Regions from separate parts of the Vreelandella sp. V005 genome, predicted to be linked through region 4. Evidence: predicted binding sites of a transcription regulator. Region 4 holds the regulator's gene; each other region holds the start of a gene.

Region 1 (4,279 bases), on a different contig from region 4:
CTTTCTAAAGATATTGGGCTAATTCAGTAATGACTTTCAACGACCGCATCTTTGGGGTCCTGATGATCGTCCTGGCCGTGGCGTACGGCTGGGCCGCGACTCAGTTCCCTGAACCGTTTGGAGGGGCCGAAGCCGTTGGCCCTGACACTTTTCCGAAGTTGCTCGCCGTAGTGTTGGCAATTTCCAGCCTTTATCTGATTGTACGCCCTGATCCCGATAATGCGTGGCCTTGGAGCCGTACCGGTATCGAGCTCATTATCGCCGTCGTGGTGCTGATCTTTTACGCCATGCTGCTTCAGCCGCTGGGCTTTATTATTAGCACTACGCTTGCTGTGGGGACGCTTTGCTGGCGCATGGGGGCTCGGCCGCTCAATGCTTACATGACCGGGGCAGTCTCGGCAGTGGTAGTGTACTTCCTGTTTAGTTTTGCACTAGATCTCGCCTTACCGCTGGGTCTGTTGTCATTCCTGGAGGTGAACTGATGGAAACTCTGGGTTACCTAATGGACGGTTTTGGCGTTGCGCTGCAGCCCCATAATCTGATGTTCGCCCTACTGGGTGCTTTTCTCGGCACATTGATCGGCGCCTTGCCGGGGTTAGGCCCCGCCAATGGTGTGGCCATTCTGATACCGCTGGCGTTTAGTTTGGGGCTCGCGCCAGAAACGGCTCTGATTATGCTGACGTCAGTGTATGCCGGTGCCATGTACGGTGGACGTATATCATCGATTCTATTGAATATTCCCGGCGATGAACCAGCCATGATGACCTGTCTTGACGGTTATCCTATGGCCCAGAAAGGCAAGGCTTCCGAGGCGCTGGCGATCTCAGCCGTGGCCTCTTTTATCGGTAGCCTTATCGCCACTGTTGGTTTGATTCTGCTGGCGCCACTGTTGGCTAATTTTGCCTTGACGTTCGGCCCTGCAGAATATTTTGCGCTCTTCCTGTTGGCGTTCGCTACCTTAGGCGGTATTACCGGTAAAAATCCCATCAAAACAGTGGTTGCCGCCTGTATTGGTTTAATGATTGCCACGGTGGGTATCGACAATACTGGCGTTCAGCGCTACACCTTCGGCGTGCTAGAGCTCTTTGAAGGTGTCGACTTCATCATCGCTATCGTCGGTCTGTTTGCCATTTCCGAGCTGCTGTTCTTCATCGAAGAGCGTGCAGGTGGTGGTAAGGAAAAGATGAAGGTCAACAAGCTTTCACTCTCTTGGAAGGATATACGCGACATTCTACCCACCAGTTTCCGTGGAGGAGTGCTGGGGTTTGTGGCCGGTGTGCTACCGGGCGCCGGTGCTTCGCTGGGTAGCTTCATCAGCTATACCCTTGAAAAACGTGTGTTGGGTAAGAAAGGCTATTTTGGACAAGGTGACCCGCGCGGTGTGGCGGCGCCTGAAGCTGGCAACAATGGTGCGTCCAGCGGTGCACTGGTTCCTATGTTGACACTAGGTGTGCCGGGTAGCGGCACCACCGCGGTGTTGTTAGCGCTACTGATTTCGTTGAATATCACCCCAGGGCCGTTGATGTTCACTCAGAATGCCGACATCGTCTGGGGTGTGATTGCGGCGCTGTTGATTGGTAACTTCTTACTACTGATCCTCAACATTCCGTTGGTAGGCATCTTCGTCAAACTGCTATCCGTACCACCCATGTACCTGCTGCCAATCGTCACGATGATTGCCTTCGTGGGTATCTACTCGATCAGCAACACCATCTTTGACCTCTACTTCATGGTGGCCTTTGGGGTGGGCGGTTACGTCCTGCGCAAGCTTGAGATTCCGCTGGTGCCAGTGATTCTTGGCTTATTGTTGGGGCCTGAGATGGAGAAGAACTTACGCCATGCCATGGATATCTCTGATGGCGACTGGATGATTCTTTGGGATAGCGGTCTGGCTATCGGGCTGTGGGTCTTTGCAGGCCTAGGCTTGATCTTGCCCTACATCTTGGGACCTCTCCTGCGCCGTGGGATGGATGGGAAGTCATCTACTTCAGGCACGCCTGAAAGCGATTGATACTTAAATAGCTTACTCTCAAGCAACGGGGCGCTAACGAAAGTTGGCGCCCCGTTTTTATTTGAATACTTTTTAGAAGGCGTCAAAACTGTGTTGTGTTGACCTTGTCGTTTGTAACTGATCAGTAAGTATTAAGTAATTAACCAGAATACAAAAGCCCAGAGCGCCCATATGGTGCAGAGAAACTTATTGGTGCATGGTTGATGTGCTTTAGTCACCGCTTGGCGCTGTATATTGGTGCATTGTTCTACATTTGAGAATAGCTTGTTGTTGCTAAGTAATTGATTATCTTTTGCAAAATGGACGTTGTGCCAATCTGGCGCACCCCTTGCAAGAACTATTGGCTAGTGGACGTATTGAGGAGTTTCCAATCGGCCCCTCGAATGCGAAGCCAACAAACAAGCCCCAGAGATAAGGGGTGCAAGGAGGTTCAAGTGACCACATTGCAGCACAATACCCATACTCGCTCGACGCTCTCTTACCAACAACAAGCGCGCTCAAGCCGCTCGCCTTCCCTTTTTGCCACCGCGCTACTCACCGCGGCGGTCATGGGAGCCAGCGCGCAGGCCATCGCTCAAGACGATGACCCGATTAAAGTTGGTATCCTGCACTCCCTCTCGGGCACCATGGCGATTAGCGAAACTGTCCTTAAAGACACCGTTGAAATGCTTATCGAACAGCAGAACGAAGCCGGTGGCCTGCTGGGCCGCCAGCTAGAAGCCGTGGTGGTGGATCCTGCCTCCAACTGGCCGCTATTTGCCGAACGTGCCCGTGAGTTGCTAGCCCAGGAAGAGGTCGATGTCATCTTCGGTAACTGGACCTCGGTATCGCGTAAATCGGTACTGCCCGTCGTAGAAGAACTTAATGGCCTGCTGTTCTATCCGGTGCAGTATGAAGGCGAAGAGTCATCGGAAAACGTCTTCTATACGGGTGCGGCGCCTAACCAGCAGGCGATTCCTGCGGTTGAATATTTGATCAATCAAGTGGGTATCGAGCGCTTTGCGCTGGTCGGTACCGACTACGTCTACCCGCGCACCACCAACCGTATCCTCGAAGCGTTCCTCAAAGATGAGCATGGCATCGCAGACGAGGACATCATGGTCAACTACACGCCGTTCGGTCACTCCGATTGGCAGAACATCGTGGCCGAAATTCGCCGTTTCGGTGAAGAGGGTAAACCCACTGCGGTGATCTCGACAGTGAACGGCGACGCCAACGTACCGTTCTACACCGAGCTTTCCAACCAAGGCATCGATGCAGCCGATATTCCGGTCATTGCCTTCTCGGTGGGTGAGCAGGAACTGACCGGTATCGATACCGCGCCGCTGGTGGGCCACCTGGCTGCCTGGAACTACTTCATGAGCGTCGATAACGACGACAACTATGACTTTATCGATGCCTGGATCGAGTACACCGGCGACGATATGGCAGTGACTAACGACCCGATGGAAGCGCACTACATTGGCTTCAACATGTGGGCCGAAGCGGTTCGTAAAGCGGGCACCACCGACGTCGATACCGTTAAAGACGCCATTATCGGCGTGACCGTGCCGAACCTCTCCGGCGGCTATGCGGCGATGATGCCCAACCACCACATCACCAAGCCGGTGTTGATCGGTGAAATTCAGGACAACGGCCAGTTCGATATCGTGTGGCAAACGCCGTCTACCGTGGCGGGTGATGCCTGGTCGGACTACCTGCCTGGTTCGCGTGACCTGATTGCCGATTGGCGCAAGCCGATGGAGTGCGGCAACTTTAACGTCGTGAACGGCTCGTGCGGTGGCAGCACCGCAGCAGAAGAAGCTGAAGCGGCACTCGCTGAGTAAGGCATAACACCTCCCTTGCCGCGCCGTGGTTCGATGGTTGGCGCGGCAAGGAGCACGCTATCTTTCCCTCTTAGATAACTGTTTTTAAATAACCAAAGGAAGAACCCCATGAGGCGTTTCCTTTCCTTGGCGCTGCTCTGCTTTCTGCTGTTGGGGGCCACCCTCATCGCGCAGGCACAAACAGACACCGCTAACAACTCTGGTTCTGACAATACGGGCGCTAACGACAGTGCCGCCCTTGAATTGCTAGAAGCACTGGACGTTGAGTCCTACAACGCCAAAGGCGAAGCCATTAGCGCTATTTTGCAAAGTGACGATGAGCGCGCCCGTGATTGGCTGCAGGCATTGCTGGATGGCCGCCTACAGCGCACTGAAGACGGCCGCTTTGTACTGGTATTGGAAAACCGCGGCCGCGACTGGCCGGTGGCCGATGTCTTGACCG
Region 2 (4,279 bases), 210 kb from region 4:
AAAAAATGTTGAATAAAAAGAGATGAATGAAAGGAACGGTTAGTTCGGAGCCACCAGCCAGCGTACCGCATAAGGTGGCAGGGCGCCGCTAGCAGACCAGGGATTATCTGAATCAAGTGCCTGCCAGGCGTGCTGGCTCAGCGCTTGGGTGACCGCCTCGCCTACATTCGCTAAGGGGAGCGGCAGGTCGGTGACGTTATACAGCGCGAGCAGGCGACGGCCATCATGCAGGGGGCCGCGTTCCATCGCCAGTAACTCTGGTGGCGATTCCAACACTCGCTGGGCAGCCGTGGGATGGAAACAGGGCTCTTGACGGCGCTGGTCAAGTAGCTTGTTCAAGGCGTTAAACACATCGTGGGTCGGCGTAGAGGGGCTGTCTAACAGCAGCTCTAGCTCCTGACGCTGCCAGCGCCGCCGGTTGATCGAGCGCAGCCGTCCGCTGCGTTCAACGCCTTCTACATCGTTGAGCGTGCCGGTTAGCGTATGAATATAGAGCGCTGGAATCCCTTGCAGGCTGAGCATGATCGCCTGGCTGCAGAGGAAACGGGCGATTTGCCAGGGGTCAGGCCCCCGCCGTGTGCCGCGCATGGCCTCAAACCAGGTGATGTTGATTTCGTAGGGCGTGTCGCTGCCGTCGGGGTTGCTGCGCATGCTGACAAAACCGCCAAATTTATGCATCAGCTCTAACAGTGCGTCCCGCTCGTGGTCGGGCAATAAGCCTTCCAGTGGCCGCACGCCAATGCCGTCATGGCTGGCGGTAAAATTGAGATAGGTGCAGTGATCAGGCAGCACGGGAAGACTGGTAAGCCACGTTTGTAAGGTGCTGGCTTCACCGCGCGTTAACGTGTGCAGCAACAACGGTGGCAGCGTGAACTGGTAGATCATGTGTGCTTCATCGGGCGGCCCTTTGGGGAGTCGCTCAAGCCCGAAATAGCTAATGTTCTCTTGGTGAGGCACGTTGGTTTCGGTAATCAGCAGGGTGCCGGGGGCAACGTAATCGACAATTGCGCGAAGCAACCGCACCACGGTATGCGTTTCCGGCAGATGAATGCATGACGTGCCGAGGCGTTTCCAAAGGAAAGCTACTGCGTCCAAACGGATAATCCGCGTGCCCTGCTCCAGGTAGAACAGCAGAATGCCGACAAAATCGAGCAACACATCCGGGTTTTCAAAATTTAGGTCGAGCTGGTCTTCGGAGAAGGTTGCCCATAGGTAACGGGTGCCACGCCGGGTGGAAACGGGCACCAGCAGCGGGCTGCTGCGGGGGCGAACGACCTGGGAAACATCGGTGTCGGGGTCAACTTCGATAAAGTAATCACGGCCTGGCAGGCTGCCGCTCAGGTAATCGACGAACCATAGCGATTCTCGGGAGACATGGTTGAGCACCAGGTCGGCCATTAAATCATAGTGACTGGCGAGTTCGCGGATATGCGCCCAGTCGCCCAGCTCGCTGTTCACTTCCCGGTAATGAATTACCGAGAAGCCGTCGTCGCTGCTCCACGGAAAGAAGGGCAGCACGTGTACGCCGCTAATGCGATCACCCAAGCGTGCTTGAAGAAAGTCGCTAAGCACTGCCAGCGGCGGCACGCCCTCTTCTATAATGGAATCACCGTAACTGATGACCCATTGGTCTTTTTCGCTCCAAGACGGTGCGCTTTTCGACGGGGCATCGCCGGGGGCGGACGAAAAAGGGGCAAGCGAGAGAAAGTGCTCAAGATGCTGGTTTAAACGGCGCTGTACTTCACCTGCACGCGGCCCATACAGGTGGTTGAGGTAGCCGTTGATAGTCTGCTCAAAGGGTGACATGGGTGGCTCCTGATAAACAATCTGCGACAAACGCTGCAGCTTGTGTGCCAAATCGTTACAATATGAAGTTGATACCGCGTTTAAACGCTAAGAAGCCTTCGTTTAAGGCAGCTATTACTCGTTTAGATGCCACTAATAGCTCACACATAGACAGGTTATAACACGCTAACTCGTGGAGTAGTCGACACGAGCTGACAACAGGTTGACCGCCATGCATTGCCCTTTTTGTGGTGCAAACGATACTCGAGTGACCGATTCACGGTTGGTGGCCGATGGTGACCAGGTGCGCCGTCGCCGCCAGTGCGCGAGCTGCCAAGAGCGCTTTACCACTTACGAAACCGCTGAGCTCGTGATGCCTCGGGTGGTGAAGTCAGACGGTTCACGCGAGAGCTTTAATGAAGCCAAGTTACGGGCGGGCATGCTGCGTGCGCTTGAAAAGCGCCCGGTAAGTGCTGAGTCCATTGAAGCCGCCGTGGAGCGCATACGTCAAACCCTTCGTGCGCGCGGTGATCGTGAGATCAACGCCCGTGATATTGGTGAATCTGTGATGCAGGCGCTTAAAACCCTCGATCACGTGGCTTATATCCGCTTTGCGTCGGTTTATCGTAAGTTTCAGGATTTGGACGAGTTTCGCGCTGAGATCGATCGGCTTTCTCAAGAGCCGTCAAAATGAGTGCGCTTTTCAGCCAAGACGATCACCGTTATATGGCGCGGGCGCTCAAGCTGGCACACAGAGGGCTTTACACCACCGACCCGAATCCACGGGTAGGCTGTGTGATCGTGCGCGATGAGCAGGTCGTCGGGGAAGGCTTTCATGTGCGTGCTGGTGAGCCGCATGCGGAAGTCCATGCACTCGCAGCGGCCGGTGAACGGGCTCAGGGCGCAACCGCTTATGTCACCCTTGAACCCTGCTCTCATACCGGGCGAACCGGCCCCTGTGCGGTGGCGCTCAAGGAGGCCAAGGTATCGCGGGTTGTTATCGCGATGCAGGACCCCAACCCTCAGGTCAGTGGCCGGGGTATCCGCCTGTTAGAAGACGCCGGTATTAAGGTGGCGATAGGATTGCTTGAGAGTGAAGCACGGGCGCTGAACCCGGGGTTTATCGCGCGCATGACCCTTCAACGACCTTTTGTGCGCCTGAAAATGGCGATGAGTCTGGATGGCCGAACTGCCATGGGGTCAGGAGAATCGCAGTGGATTACCGGGCCCGAAGCGCGTACTCAGGTGCAGCGGCTTAGGGCGCGTTCGAGTGCGATATTAAGCGGCGTCGAATCGATTATCATGGACGATTCGCGGCTAACCCTGCGCTCAGAACAGCTGCAGCTGGCCAATACCGATGACGTCCTTCACCGCCAACCGCTGCGGGTTATTTTGGATACGCGACTGCGTTTACCCCTGGCGGCCGCCTGTTTACGTGAGCCGGGGCGCACGTTAGTGATAACAACGCCCGCCCACTCAGCTGAAAAGCGGGCTCGATTGACCCAGGCGGGCGCTGAGGTGCATGTGCTGCCTGCCGGGCATGATGGGCGGGTTGATTTAGCCTTAATGCTGCACTGGTTAGCCGACAACGAACAGGTGAATGAACTGCTGGTGGAAACCGGGGCGACCTTGGCGGGCGCTATGCTGGATGCAGCACTCGTGGACGAGCTGCAACTGTTTGTCGCCCCCACCTTGTTGGGGGGAGAAGCCAGGCCGCTTTTTGCACTGCCAGGGCTCTCCCGTATGGCTGACCAGCGGCGTTTAACCATTCATGATATGCGAGCGGTGGGTCGCGATTGGCGTATTATTGCGTCCCCGCAGCCGACTAGCGCAACTAGCGATACCAGGGTACCCTGACGCGCGAAATCGGCGCTGACGTGACAATTTTTGGATGACGACTTTTCGTTACATACTGGCGCAACAGCTTTTTGCGGCAACGTTACGCGACAACTTTTGGAGATTCCATGGCGCACTCCTCCTCTAGAGGCTTAGCCCCCATCGCCGAGCTGGTAGATGATATTCGCCAGGGCAAAATGGTGATTCTCATGGACGACGAGGATCGCGAAAATGAAGGTGATATCATCATGGCTGCCGAAAAAGTGCAGGCTGAGCATATCAACTTTATGGCCCGATTTGCCCGTGGCCTTATCTGTATGCCCATGACCCGTGCCCGCTGCGAGCAACTTAATTTGCCGCTGATGGTGCGTGATAACGGCTCCGGTTTCGGCACTAAATTTACGCTCTCGATCGAAGCGACCGAAGGCGTTACCACCGGCATCTCTGCTGCCGATCGCGCACGCACGGTACAAGCGGCCGTGGCAGCCAACGCCAAGCCTTCGGATATCGTTCAGCCGGGGCATATTTTCCCGTTGATGGCTGAGCCGGGTGGAGTACTTCGCCGAGCGGGTCACACCGAAGCGGCATGCGATTTGGCTGCGTTAGCGGGGTTTGATCCTAGTGGCGTAATCTGCGAAATCATGAACGACGACGGCAG
Region 3 (4,279 bases), on a different contig from region 4:
CAGCCAAGTGGTAGGCGGCCGGGTAAATCGAGCATGAGATGGCTGTTAACACTCAACAGGCGCGCGGTATCTTCCGCGCGCTCAATATAACGTGCCATCCAATAGAGGTTTTCAGCAACGCGTGACAGCATGGCATTAGGCTCCTTTCACCGCGGCCGCTGCCGCCTTGTCATCGGTTTCCACGATCCAGGTATCTTTACTGCCGCCACCTTGCGATGAGTTCACTACCAATGAGCCCTCAATGAGCGCTACCCGTGTCAGCCCTCCGGTCGTAACATGAATTTCAGGCCCAGAGAGTATAAAAGGCCGAAGGTCTACGTGGCGTGGCTGCGGTAACCCATTGGCAAGCGTCGGCGTCGTAGAAAGCGCCAACGTCGGCTGGGCCATATAATTGCGCGGGTTGGCCTTGATCAAGCGGGTAAACTCTTCACGGGTCTCTTTGGTTGAGCGTGGGCCAATCAACATGCCGTAGCCACCGGACTCATTGGCTGGTTTTACCACCAGTTCATCCAAATGATCGAGCACATAACGGCGGTCATCGTCGAACATGCACAGGTAGCTCGGCACGTTAGGCAGCAGCGGCTCCTGATCAAGATAGTAACGAATCAGCGCCGGCACGAATGCATAGACGACCTTGTCATCGGCGACCCCAGCGCCGGGCGCATTGGCCAGCGCTACGTTACCTGCCCGCCAGGCGCGCATCAGGCCCGCCACGCCCAGCATGGATTCAGGATTAAACGCTTCCGGGTCTATAAACTCATCGTCCACGCGGCGATAAATGACATCTACCCGGCGCAGTCCTGCCACGGTGCGCATGTAAACGACGTCATCATCATCGACTAGCAGGTCGCTCCCCTGCACCAGCTCTACGCCCATCTGCTGGGCCAAGTAGGCGTGCTCGAAGTAGGCCGAGTTATAGATCCCTGGGGTCAACACGACGATCTGTGGATCGTCGCCGGGGCGGGGCGACATTGCGGCTAGCATGTCGTAAAGCTGTGCCACGTAATCATCAACGGGCAGAATCTTGCCCGAGGCAAATAGCTCCGGCAGCACTCGCTTAGTGACGTTGCGGTTTTCCAGCATGTAAGAGACGCCGGAAGGAATGCGTAAATTGTCCTCAAGCACGTAGAGGGTACCGTCGCCATCGCGCACTAAGTCTGACCCGCATACATGCGCCCACACGCCATGCGGTGGGTTAATGCCAACGCACTGGGGGCGAAAATTGACCGACTGCGCCAGTACCTCCGCAGGAAGTACTTTGTCTTTAATGACTTTTTGGTCGTGGTAAAGGTCATCAATAAATAAATTGAGCGCCTGAACGCGCTGCTTGAGCCCCGCCTCTGTTTTACGCCACTCACTGGCCGGAATAATGCGCGGCACAATATCAAATGGCCAAGCACGATCGATCATGGCACCTTCAGAGTAAACGGTGAACGTAATCCCCATGGTACGGATCGCGATCTCCGCCGCGGTTTTCCGCTCTGCTAACTCTTCTGCGCTAAACCTTGCCAACATGTTGCACAATTCACCCGCTGACTCGCGTGGCTGACCGGGTGCTGCCATCAGCTCGTCGTAAAAGTCACGACACGCATAGTTATTCCAATTCACTTGGCTCATGGGCGCTCTCCTGGCGCTGGGGTGGAAGCGGCAACTTCCTCAATGCTCAGTGTAGGCCTGCCGCGCGCAAAACAATCCAACAATTGAGAGCAAAATACGTACCATCTTTTGCGATATTTCAACGTTTGCTTACTCAAATGCTACTTGGCGGGGTTTTAGGGCGACTTAACATGCGTTAATGCCCACTTTTGGTGCGAACAAAGAGAGCCAAAATGGTGCACAAGGCTATTTCCACTTTAGTTAAACGCCTTACTTAAGATAGCGGCTGCAAAAAAGTAAAAGTGGAACGATACTTGCGAAACGTTCGGTTATTCCTTAACCCAACCGACCATCCGGTTGATAACGGTTCTTTTGAGGGTGGCCCATGACCATTCGTGTTGCCTTGCATCATCGTACGACTTATCACTTTGACCGTCCGGTGCGTCTTTCACCCCATGTCATTCGGCTGCGCCCGGCGCCCCACTGCCGCACCCATATTGAGGCGTATTCACTTAAGCTCTCTGGCGACGACCACTTTCTGAACTGGCAACAGGATCCGTTCGGCAACTTTAATGCGCGCGTCGTGTTTCCCGAGCCGCGCAAGGAGCTGACCATCGCCGTCGAGCTGATCGCGCCGATGACCGTGATAAACCCGTTCGATTTCTTCTTAGACGACATTGCGCAAACCATTCCCTTTACTTACCCGGAAGCGCTGCGCCAAGAACTAAGTCCCTACCTCGAAATCACCGAGTCTGGGCCAATGTTAATGGAGTGGCTAAAGGCCGTTCCCCGCGAGCCAACCACCACCGTCGACTTCCTGGTCGCGCTTAATCAGCGACTGCAGGACGACATCGGCTACTTGGTTCGCTTAGAGCCTGGCGTACAGAGCTGTGAAGAGACACTCACGCTAGCCAGCGGCTCGTGCCGCGACAGCGCTTGGCTACTGGTGCAAATTTTTCGCCATTTGGGGCTCGCGGCGCGTTTTGTATCGGGCTACCTGATTCAGCTGAAACCCGATGTCAAAGCACTCGATGGTCCCAGTGGTACCGAGGTGGATTTCACTGATTTACACGCCTGGACCGAAGTGTTTCTGCCCGGCGCTGGCTGGGTAGGGCTTGACCCCACCTCGGGGCTGTTCGCTGGCGAAGGCCATATCCCCCTGGCCGCCACCCCCACCACGGGCAGCGCAGCGGCCATCACTGGCTTCTCCGACAAGTGCGAAGTCACGTTTGACGTGACCATGGAAGTGACGCGTATTCACGAAGACCCGCGGGTCACCAAGCCCTACAGCGACGAGCAGTGGCAGCGTATCTGCAAACTCGGCGACGATGTGGATGCCGAACTTCTACAGCAGGACGTACGGCTGACCATGGGCGGCGAGCCGACGTTCGTTTCCATTGACGACATGGAAAGCCCGCAGTGGAATACCGAAGCGCTGGGGGAGCATAAACGTGAGCGTGCCGAAGCACTGCTAACGCGGCTACAGGCGGCCTATGCGCCCGGTAGCGCTATTCAACAGCAGCAGGGCAAGTGGTACCCCGGCGAACCGTTGCCACGCTGGGCGCTGGCCTGCTACTGGCGCAAGGATGGCGTGCCGCTCTGGCGCGATCCAAAATGGTTAGCCTGCATGGAAGGCGCCCCCAATATCGACGCTGATAGCGTCATCGCGCAACGTTTTACCCAGGCACTTAGCGAGCGGTTGGGTATCGCCGAACGCTACTGGATTCCGGCGTTCGAGGATGCCTATTACTATCTCTGGAAAGAGCAGTCGCTGCCGGTCAACGTTGACCCAAGAGAAGCCAACCTCAAGGACGACGCCGAGCGTCACCGCCTTGCCCGCCTGCTCGAACAAGGCCTGGACGAAGTCGTTGGCTATGCCCTACCGCTCCGCCACTCGATCAGCCAGGCCCACCGCTGGGAGAGTGGCCGCTGGCCGCTCAAGCGCGACCATCTTTTTCTAGTGCCCGGCGACTCCCCCATGGGGCTGCGCTTACCGCTTTCGGCACTGCCCTGGGCTGACCCTGAAGAGCAGCCCCAAGCGGAATCACTGTTCGCACCGCGTCCTGAGCTTGGCGATATTCACGGTGAGGTCGCCCGCAGAAACGCCGAGCAGCTGCATATCAGTGATGCTGAACGCCTGGGTCGCTCCAGCCATCCCAGCCCATCGCATCCTGAAGGTGAAAGCGTGCAGCAGCAGCCACGCGCAGCAACCGACCAGGAAAGTGGCATCATACATACTAGCCTGTGTGTGGAACCCAGGGATGGCCGTTTACATATTTTCCTGCCGCCGCTCACCAGCCTAGAGCACTACCTTGACCTGCTCAGTACAGTGGAAGAGTGCGCCAAAGCGCTTGCTTGCCCCGTCATGGTAGAAGGCTACTCGCCTCCCCGTGACCCGCGTCTGGAAAACTTCATGATCACCCCAGACCCCGGCGTGATCGAAGTGAATATTATGCCTGCCGCCAGTTGGCAAACGCTGGTGGCACAAACCGAACGGCTCTATGAAGAAGCGCGGAAAACCCGCCTGGGCACTGAAAAGTTCATGCTCGATGGTCGCCACACCGGTACTGGCGGTGGCAACCATGTCACCTTGGGCGGGATTACGCCTGACGATTCGCCTTTTTTGCGTCGCCCGGATCTGCTAGCTAGCTTGGTGACCTATTGGCAGCACCATCCGAGCCTC
Region 4 (4,279 bases):
TAAGTATTCTTTCTGGCACCCTGGTTCCTTTTCGCCGAGTGGTGTCATTAATGGGTAGATGCGCTTAAGACGTTGCTGGCTGCTCGCCGGTTTGAGTAGCAGCAGGCGGAGCAGCTGGCTGTTCGCTTAATGTGTACTGCAGACCTAATTCGCGGTGACGCAGTTGAATTTCGCCCATGCTGTGTACTAATCGCTCTGCTAACTGTTCAACCATATAGACCGAGCGGTGTTGCCCGCCCGTGCAGCCAATCGCAATAGTCATGTAGCTGCGTTGGCTATCTTGATAAGCGGGTAGCCAGCGCTCAAGCCAAGCCTGAATATCGTTACTCATGGCGTCCACGATAGGGTAGCCGCTTAAGAAGGCCACTATATTGGCATCGCGACCTGTGAATTGGCGAAGGGTAGGATCCCAGTAAGGATTAGGTAGGCAACGTACGTCGAAAACCAAGTCAGCATCCAGCGGAACCCCACGCTTATAACCAAACGACTCCAGTGTCAGTGTGAGCTTATCGCGCCGTTGATGTGCCACTTGGTCGGTAATCCGGCGGCGTAAATCGTGAACCGATAGCCGTGAAGTATCGATCAATAAATCAGCCAGATCACGAATATCGTGTAGCGTCTCTTCTTCTTTATTGATGGCTTCTTCAAGTGTCATTTCGCTGTCGCGCGTTAGCGGGTGGCGACGACGAGTGGCGGAGTAACGCTCAAGTAATATGCGCGCATCCGTGGTCAAATAGATCACTTGAAAATTAATCTTACGTTGCCGCAGCTCCTCTAACATAGAGGGCAGTCGTTCCAAGGCGCCAGGCAAGTTGCGCGCGTCAATGCTGACCGCTAAATGGGCACGGTCGCCTTGGTCGCGTAGTTGGTCCACCAACGAGCCCAGCAGCATGGCAGGGAGGTTATCAATCGCATAATAGCCAAGGTCCTCAAGCGCTTGTAAGGCGATAGATTTACCTGAACCAGAGCGGCCGCTAATGATCACAAGTTGCATAGAGTCTCTCTTTGCTTTGATCAGCAAGCTGCGTTGAGGGTGGTGAAGTTAAACTTCCCCGCCATAAGGTACTGCAGGCCTCAGGCTATTACGGGGAGGTTTGATCACGAATTTTGGCGGTAAGTAACTCAAGTAATTCGCGCTGGCTGCCTGCTTTACGTAGCTGCTGACGGGTACCTGAATCGTTCATAATGGTGGCGACTTGCCCAAGCAGTGAGAGATGCGTGTCATCCGCTTCCTCTGGCACCAATAATACGAATACCAAGTCAACGGGGTCGCCGTCGATGGCGTCAAAATCAATGGCTTCTGTGAGCTTTAAAAACCCCGCAATGGGAGTAGTGCAGTGTGGGCTACGCGCATGAGGGATAGCCACGCCATTACCAATGCCGGTGCTGCCCAAGCGCTCGCGGCCGATTAAGCGGCTGAACACTTCTTGGCTGTCCAGGCTGGGAGTATTTTGGGCAATAAAGGTGCTGAAAAACTCCAGCACCCTTTTTTTGCTGCCCCCGGGGACGTCAAAAAGAACCCGTTCCGGGGGGAGTATGGTTTCCAACGTCATTGAATTAACGCACGCCAGCGCCTTGGGCGCGAGCTTGTGCTTTTTCCTTATGTTTAACAAGTTGACGGTCAATTTTGTCCGCTAACGCGTCAATGGCGGCGTACATATCACTGTCTAGGGCTTCGGCATGTAAATCAGCCCCTGCTGCATGCAGTGTACAGGCGGCTTGCTGGCGCTCTTTCTCCACCGATAGGGTGACTTGCACCGTGGTTATATTGTCGTAATGGCGCTCTACACGTTCAAGCTTTTCGTTGACATAGTCACGCAAGGCGTCAGTCAGTTCTACGTGATGACCAGTGATATTAACTTGCATTGACGTACTCCTTATCCATCGGACTGTACTTCGATTGTAACCCTTTTTGCCGTATTGCAAAGCCCTTGTCGAGAGTTTCCCCTTAAACGTTGACCAGCGCTAGCGTAAGCGACGGCGTTCACTGGAAGAGGGAATGCCCATCGCTTCGCGATATTTTGCCACCGTACGGCGGGCTACCTGAATTCCCCCCTCGCCTAATAGTGTTACTAAACGACTATCAGAAAGTGGTTTGCCGGGCGGTTCCTCTTGAATTAGCTTCTTAAGGCGGGCGCGGATCGCGGTGCTTGAGTGGCTGTCACCGTCCTGGCCGCTGACTTGGCTTGAAAAAAAGTATTTGAGCTCAAAAACGCCCCGAGGCGTATGAATAAATTTCTGAGTGGTTACTCGGGAGATTGTCGACTCGTGCATTTCGACGGCTTCGGCGATATCGGCCAGAATAAGCGGTTTCATGGCTTCTTCGCCATGTTCTAAAAAGCCAATTTGTCGTGTGACAATTTCGCGGCCAACCCGCAGCAAGGTATCGTTGCGACTAGAGAGGCTTTTGATCAGCCAGCGTGCTTCTTGCAGGTGCTCTTTCAAAAACTGGTTGTCTTGGCTTTTGTCAGCACGTTTGATCAGGCTGGCGTAATCGGGCTGAATGCGCAGTCTTGGCAGGGCCTCTGGGTTGAGTTCTAAGTGCCAGCCTTCATGGTCATGGCGTACGACGAGATCCGGCGTTACGTAGCTGTCGTCGGTATCGCCATAGGCGCTGCCTGGGCGGGGATCAAGACTGCGTATTAGCAGAATGACATCCGCCAATTGGGCGTCATCGAGCCCCAGGCGGCGCTTGAGCAAACGTATGTCGTCTTTACCCAATGCTTCAAGAAATTGACGCACTAAGCGACGAGCGGGCACCAGTAGTGGTGTGTTATCGGGCAGGGCAGCCAACTGCAGCATTAAGCACTCCCGCAAGTCGCGGGCAAATATCCCCGTGGGCTCGAACTGCTGGAGTTTAAGTAGAATGGTTTCTACTTCGCGCTGGCTGAGCCCTTCGATTCCCTGGTCGCGAAGCCCTTCACGGATGTCATTAAGCGGCTGGGTTAAGTAGCCATTCGCGTCAAGCGCATCGATTAGGCTTTCTGCGACTAGCTGCTCCCTGGCACCAAAATCGGTCATCGCAAGTTGCCACAGCAAGTGCCCATGAAGACTCTGGCCAGCCGCCTGACGCTCGAAGTCAGGGCCTTCGCTGCTGCCGCTGTGAGTGCCAACGTCTTGATAGGTGTCAGACCAGTCGCTGTCGACGGATAATTCGGTAGGAATACTCTCTGACCACTCTTCCTCTTTAGTCTCGCTGACGGCCTGCTCGCTAAATTCATCTTCCTGTTCCAGCAGGGGATTGGCATCCAAGGCCTGCTGAATTTCTTGACGGAGGTCCAGCGTTGACAGCTGTAGCAGGGCAATCGCCTGCTGCAGCTGAGGCGTCATGGTTAGCTGTGTGCCGATACGCAGTTGGAGAGAAGCTTTCATGACCATCTGAGAACCACTCGTTAATCAGAATGCTCCACCCTAGTGTGAGTAGCTCCTGGGCGCAAGTGCAATAAGCATGCCATTGGTAGTAAAGTTGTTGTGGAACACGATTTAGAGGCAAAAAGTTTAGATGCAAAAATCAACTCAGAGGCGAAAATCAGCGCCTAAATAAACGTCTCTCACTTTTTGGTTAGTCAGAATCGATTCGGTTGAGCCGCTGGCGATGATCTGCCCATCGCCCACGATGTAGGCGATATCGCAGATGTCGAGCGTTTCGCGCACGTTGTGGTCAGTGATGAGTACGCCAATATGACGCTGCTTAAGAGCCCGGATGATGGTTTTAATCTCGCCGACCGAAATGGGGTCAACGCCAGCAAACGGCTCATCCAATAATATAAAGGCGGGTTCCGTGGCTAGTGAGCGAGCTATTTCTACTCGCCTGCGTTCGCCGCCTGAAAGGCTCATGCCCAGGTTGTCGCGAATATGCGTGATATGGAAGTCTTCTAGCAGTGCCTCCAGGCGCTGCTCGCGATCGCTGCGGTTAAGCTCTTTGCGCGTTTCAAGTATCGCCATAATATTATCGGCGACCGATAATTTACGGAAAATCGACGCCTCTTGTGGCAGGTAGCCAATCCCCGCCGCTGCACGCTCATGCATGGGAGCGCGGGTGAGGTCTACCTCGTCGATGCCCACTTTGCCTGCATCGGATTTTACCAGCCCCACGATCATATAAAACGAGGTGGTTTTGCCCGCGCCGTTGGGGCCGAGCAAGCCAACCACGCTGCCTTGGGAAATCTCTAAATTAATGTCTTTGACCACCCGGCGACGTTTGTAGCTTTTGGCCAAGTGGTGGGCATACAAGGTTTTGATGGGCGCAGTGTCTGTAGTTGCCAAAGCGTGGCTCCCT

What was found. Region 4 encodes sigma-54, which starts transcription at its own class of promoters, with help from an activator protein. Its sites were predicted from a motif close to TGGCACNNNNNTTGCTNT; they were not measured.
Region 1: a site for sigma-54 is predicted at 2,329-2,346, ahead of urtA (urea ABC transporter substrate-binding protein). Genes of this name have one in related genera too.
Region 2: a site for sigma-54 is predicted at 1,839-1,856, ahead of ACUN8H_RS01370 (sugar phosphorylase). Genes of this name have one in related genera too.
Region 3: a site for sigma-54 is predicted at 1,704-1,721, ahead of ACUN8H_RS07660 (circularly permuted type 2 ATP-grasp protein). Genes of this name have one in related genera too.

Annotation. Positions count from the first base shown of each region.
Region 1 covers NZ_JBQXYA010000003.1:362,573-366,851, reverse strand. Annotated here, with positions in the region: gene ACUN8H_RS10290 (Bug family tripartite tricarboxylate transporter substrate binding protein) at 1-30, shown strand, start outside; gene ACUN8H_RS10285 (tripartite tricarboxylate transporter TctB family protein) at 30-482, shown strand; gene ACUN8H_RS10280 (tripartite tricarboxylate transporter permease) at 482-2,011, shown strand; gene urtA (urea ABC transporter substrate-binding protein) at 2,446-3,837, shown strand; gene urtB (urea ABC transporter permease subunit UrtB) at 3,946-4,279, shown strand, end outside.
Region 2 covers NZ_JBQXYA010000001.1:294,495-298,773, reverse strand. Annotated here, with positions in the region: gene ACUN8H_RS01370 (sugar phosphorylase) at 40-1,806, opposite strand; gene nrdR (transcriptional regulator NrdR) at 2,018-2,479, shown strand; gene ribD (bifunctional diaminohydroxyphosphoribosylaminopyrimidine deaminase/5-amino-6-(5-phosphoribosylamino)uracil reductase RibD) at 2,476-3,642, shown strand; gene ribBA (bifunctional 3,4-dihydroxy-2-butanone-4-phosphate synthase/GTP cyclohydrolase II) at 3,750-4,279, shown strand, end outside.
Region 3 covers NZ_JBQXYA010000002.1:529,703-533,981, reverse strand. Annotated here, with positions in the region: gene ACUN8H_RS07665 (alpha-E domain-containing protein) at 1-131, opposite strand, end outside; gene ACUN8H_RS07660 (circularly permuted type 2 ATP-grasp protein) at 136-1,617, opposite strand; gene ACUN8H_RS07655 (transglutaminase family protein) at 1,982-4,279, shown strand, end outside.
Region 4 covers NZ_JBQXYA010000001.1:88,796-93,074, reverse strand. Annotated here, with positions in the region: gene ACUN8H_RS00465 (HPr family phosphocarrier protein) at 1-19, opposite strand, end outside; gene rapZ (RNase adapter RapZ) at 65-994, opposite strand; gene ACUN8H_RS00455 (PTS sugar transporter subunit IIA) at 1,083-1,553, opposite strand; gene hpf (ribosome hibernation-promoting factor, HPF/YfiA family) at 1,558-1,866, opposite strand; gene ACUN8H_RS00445 (RNA polymerase factor sigma-54) at 1,966-3,378, opposite strand; gene lptB (LPS export ABC transporter ATP-binding protein) at 3,517-4,266, opposite strand; gene lptA (lipopolysaccharide transport periplasmic protein LptA) at 4,278-4,279, opposite strand, start outside.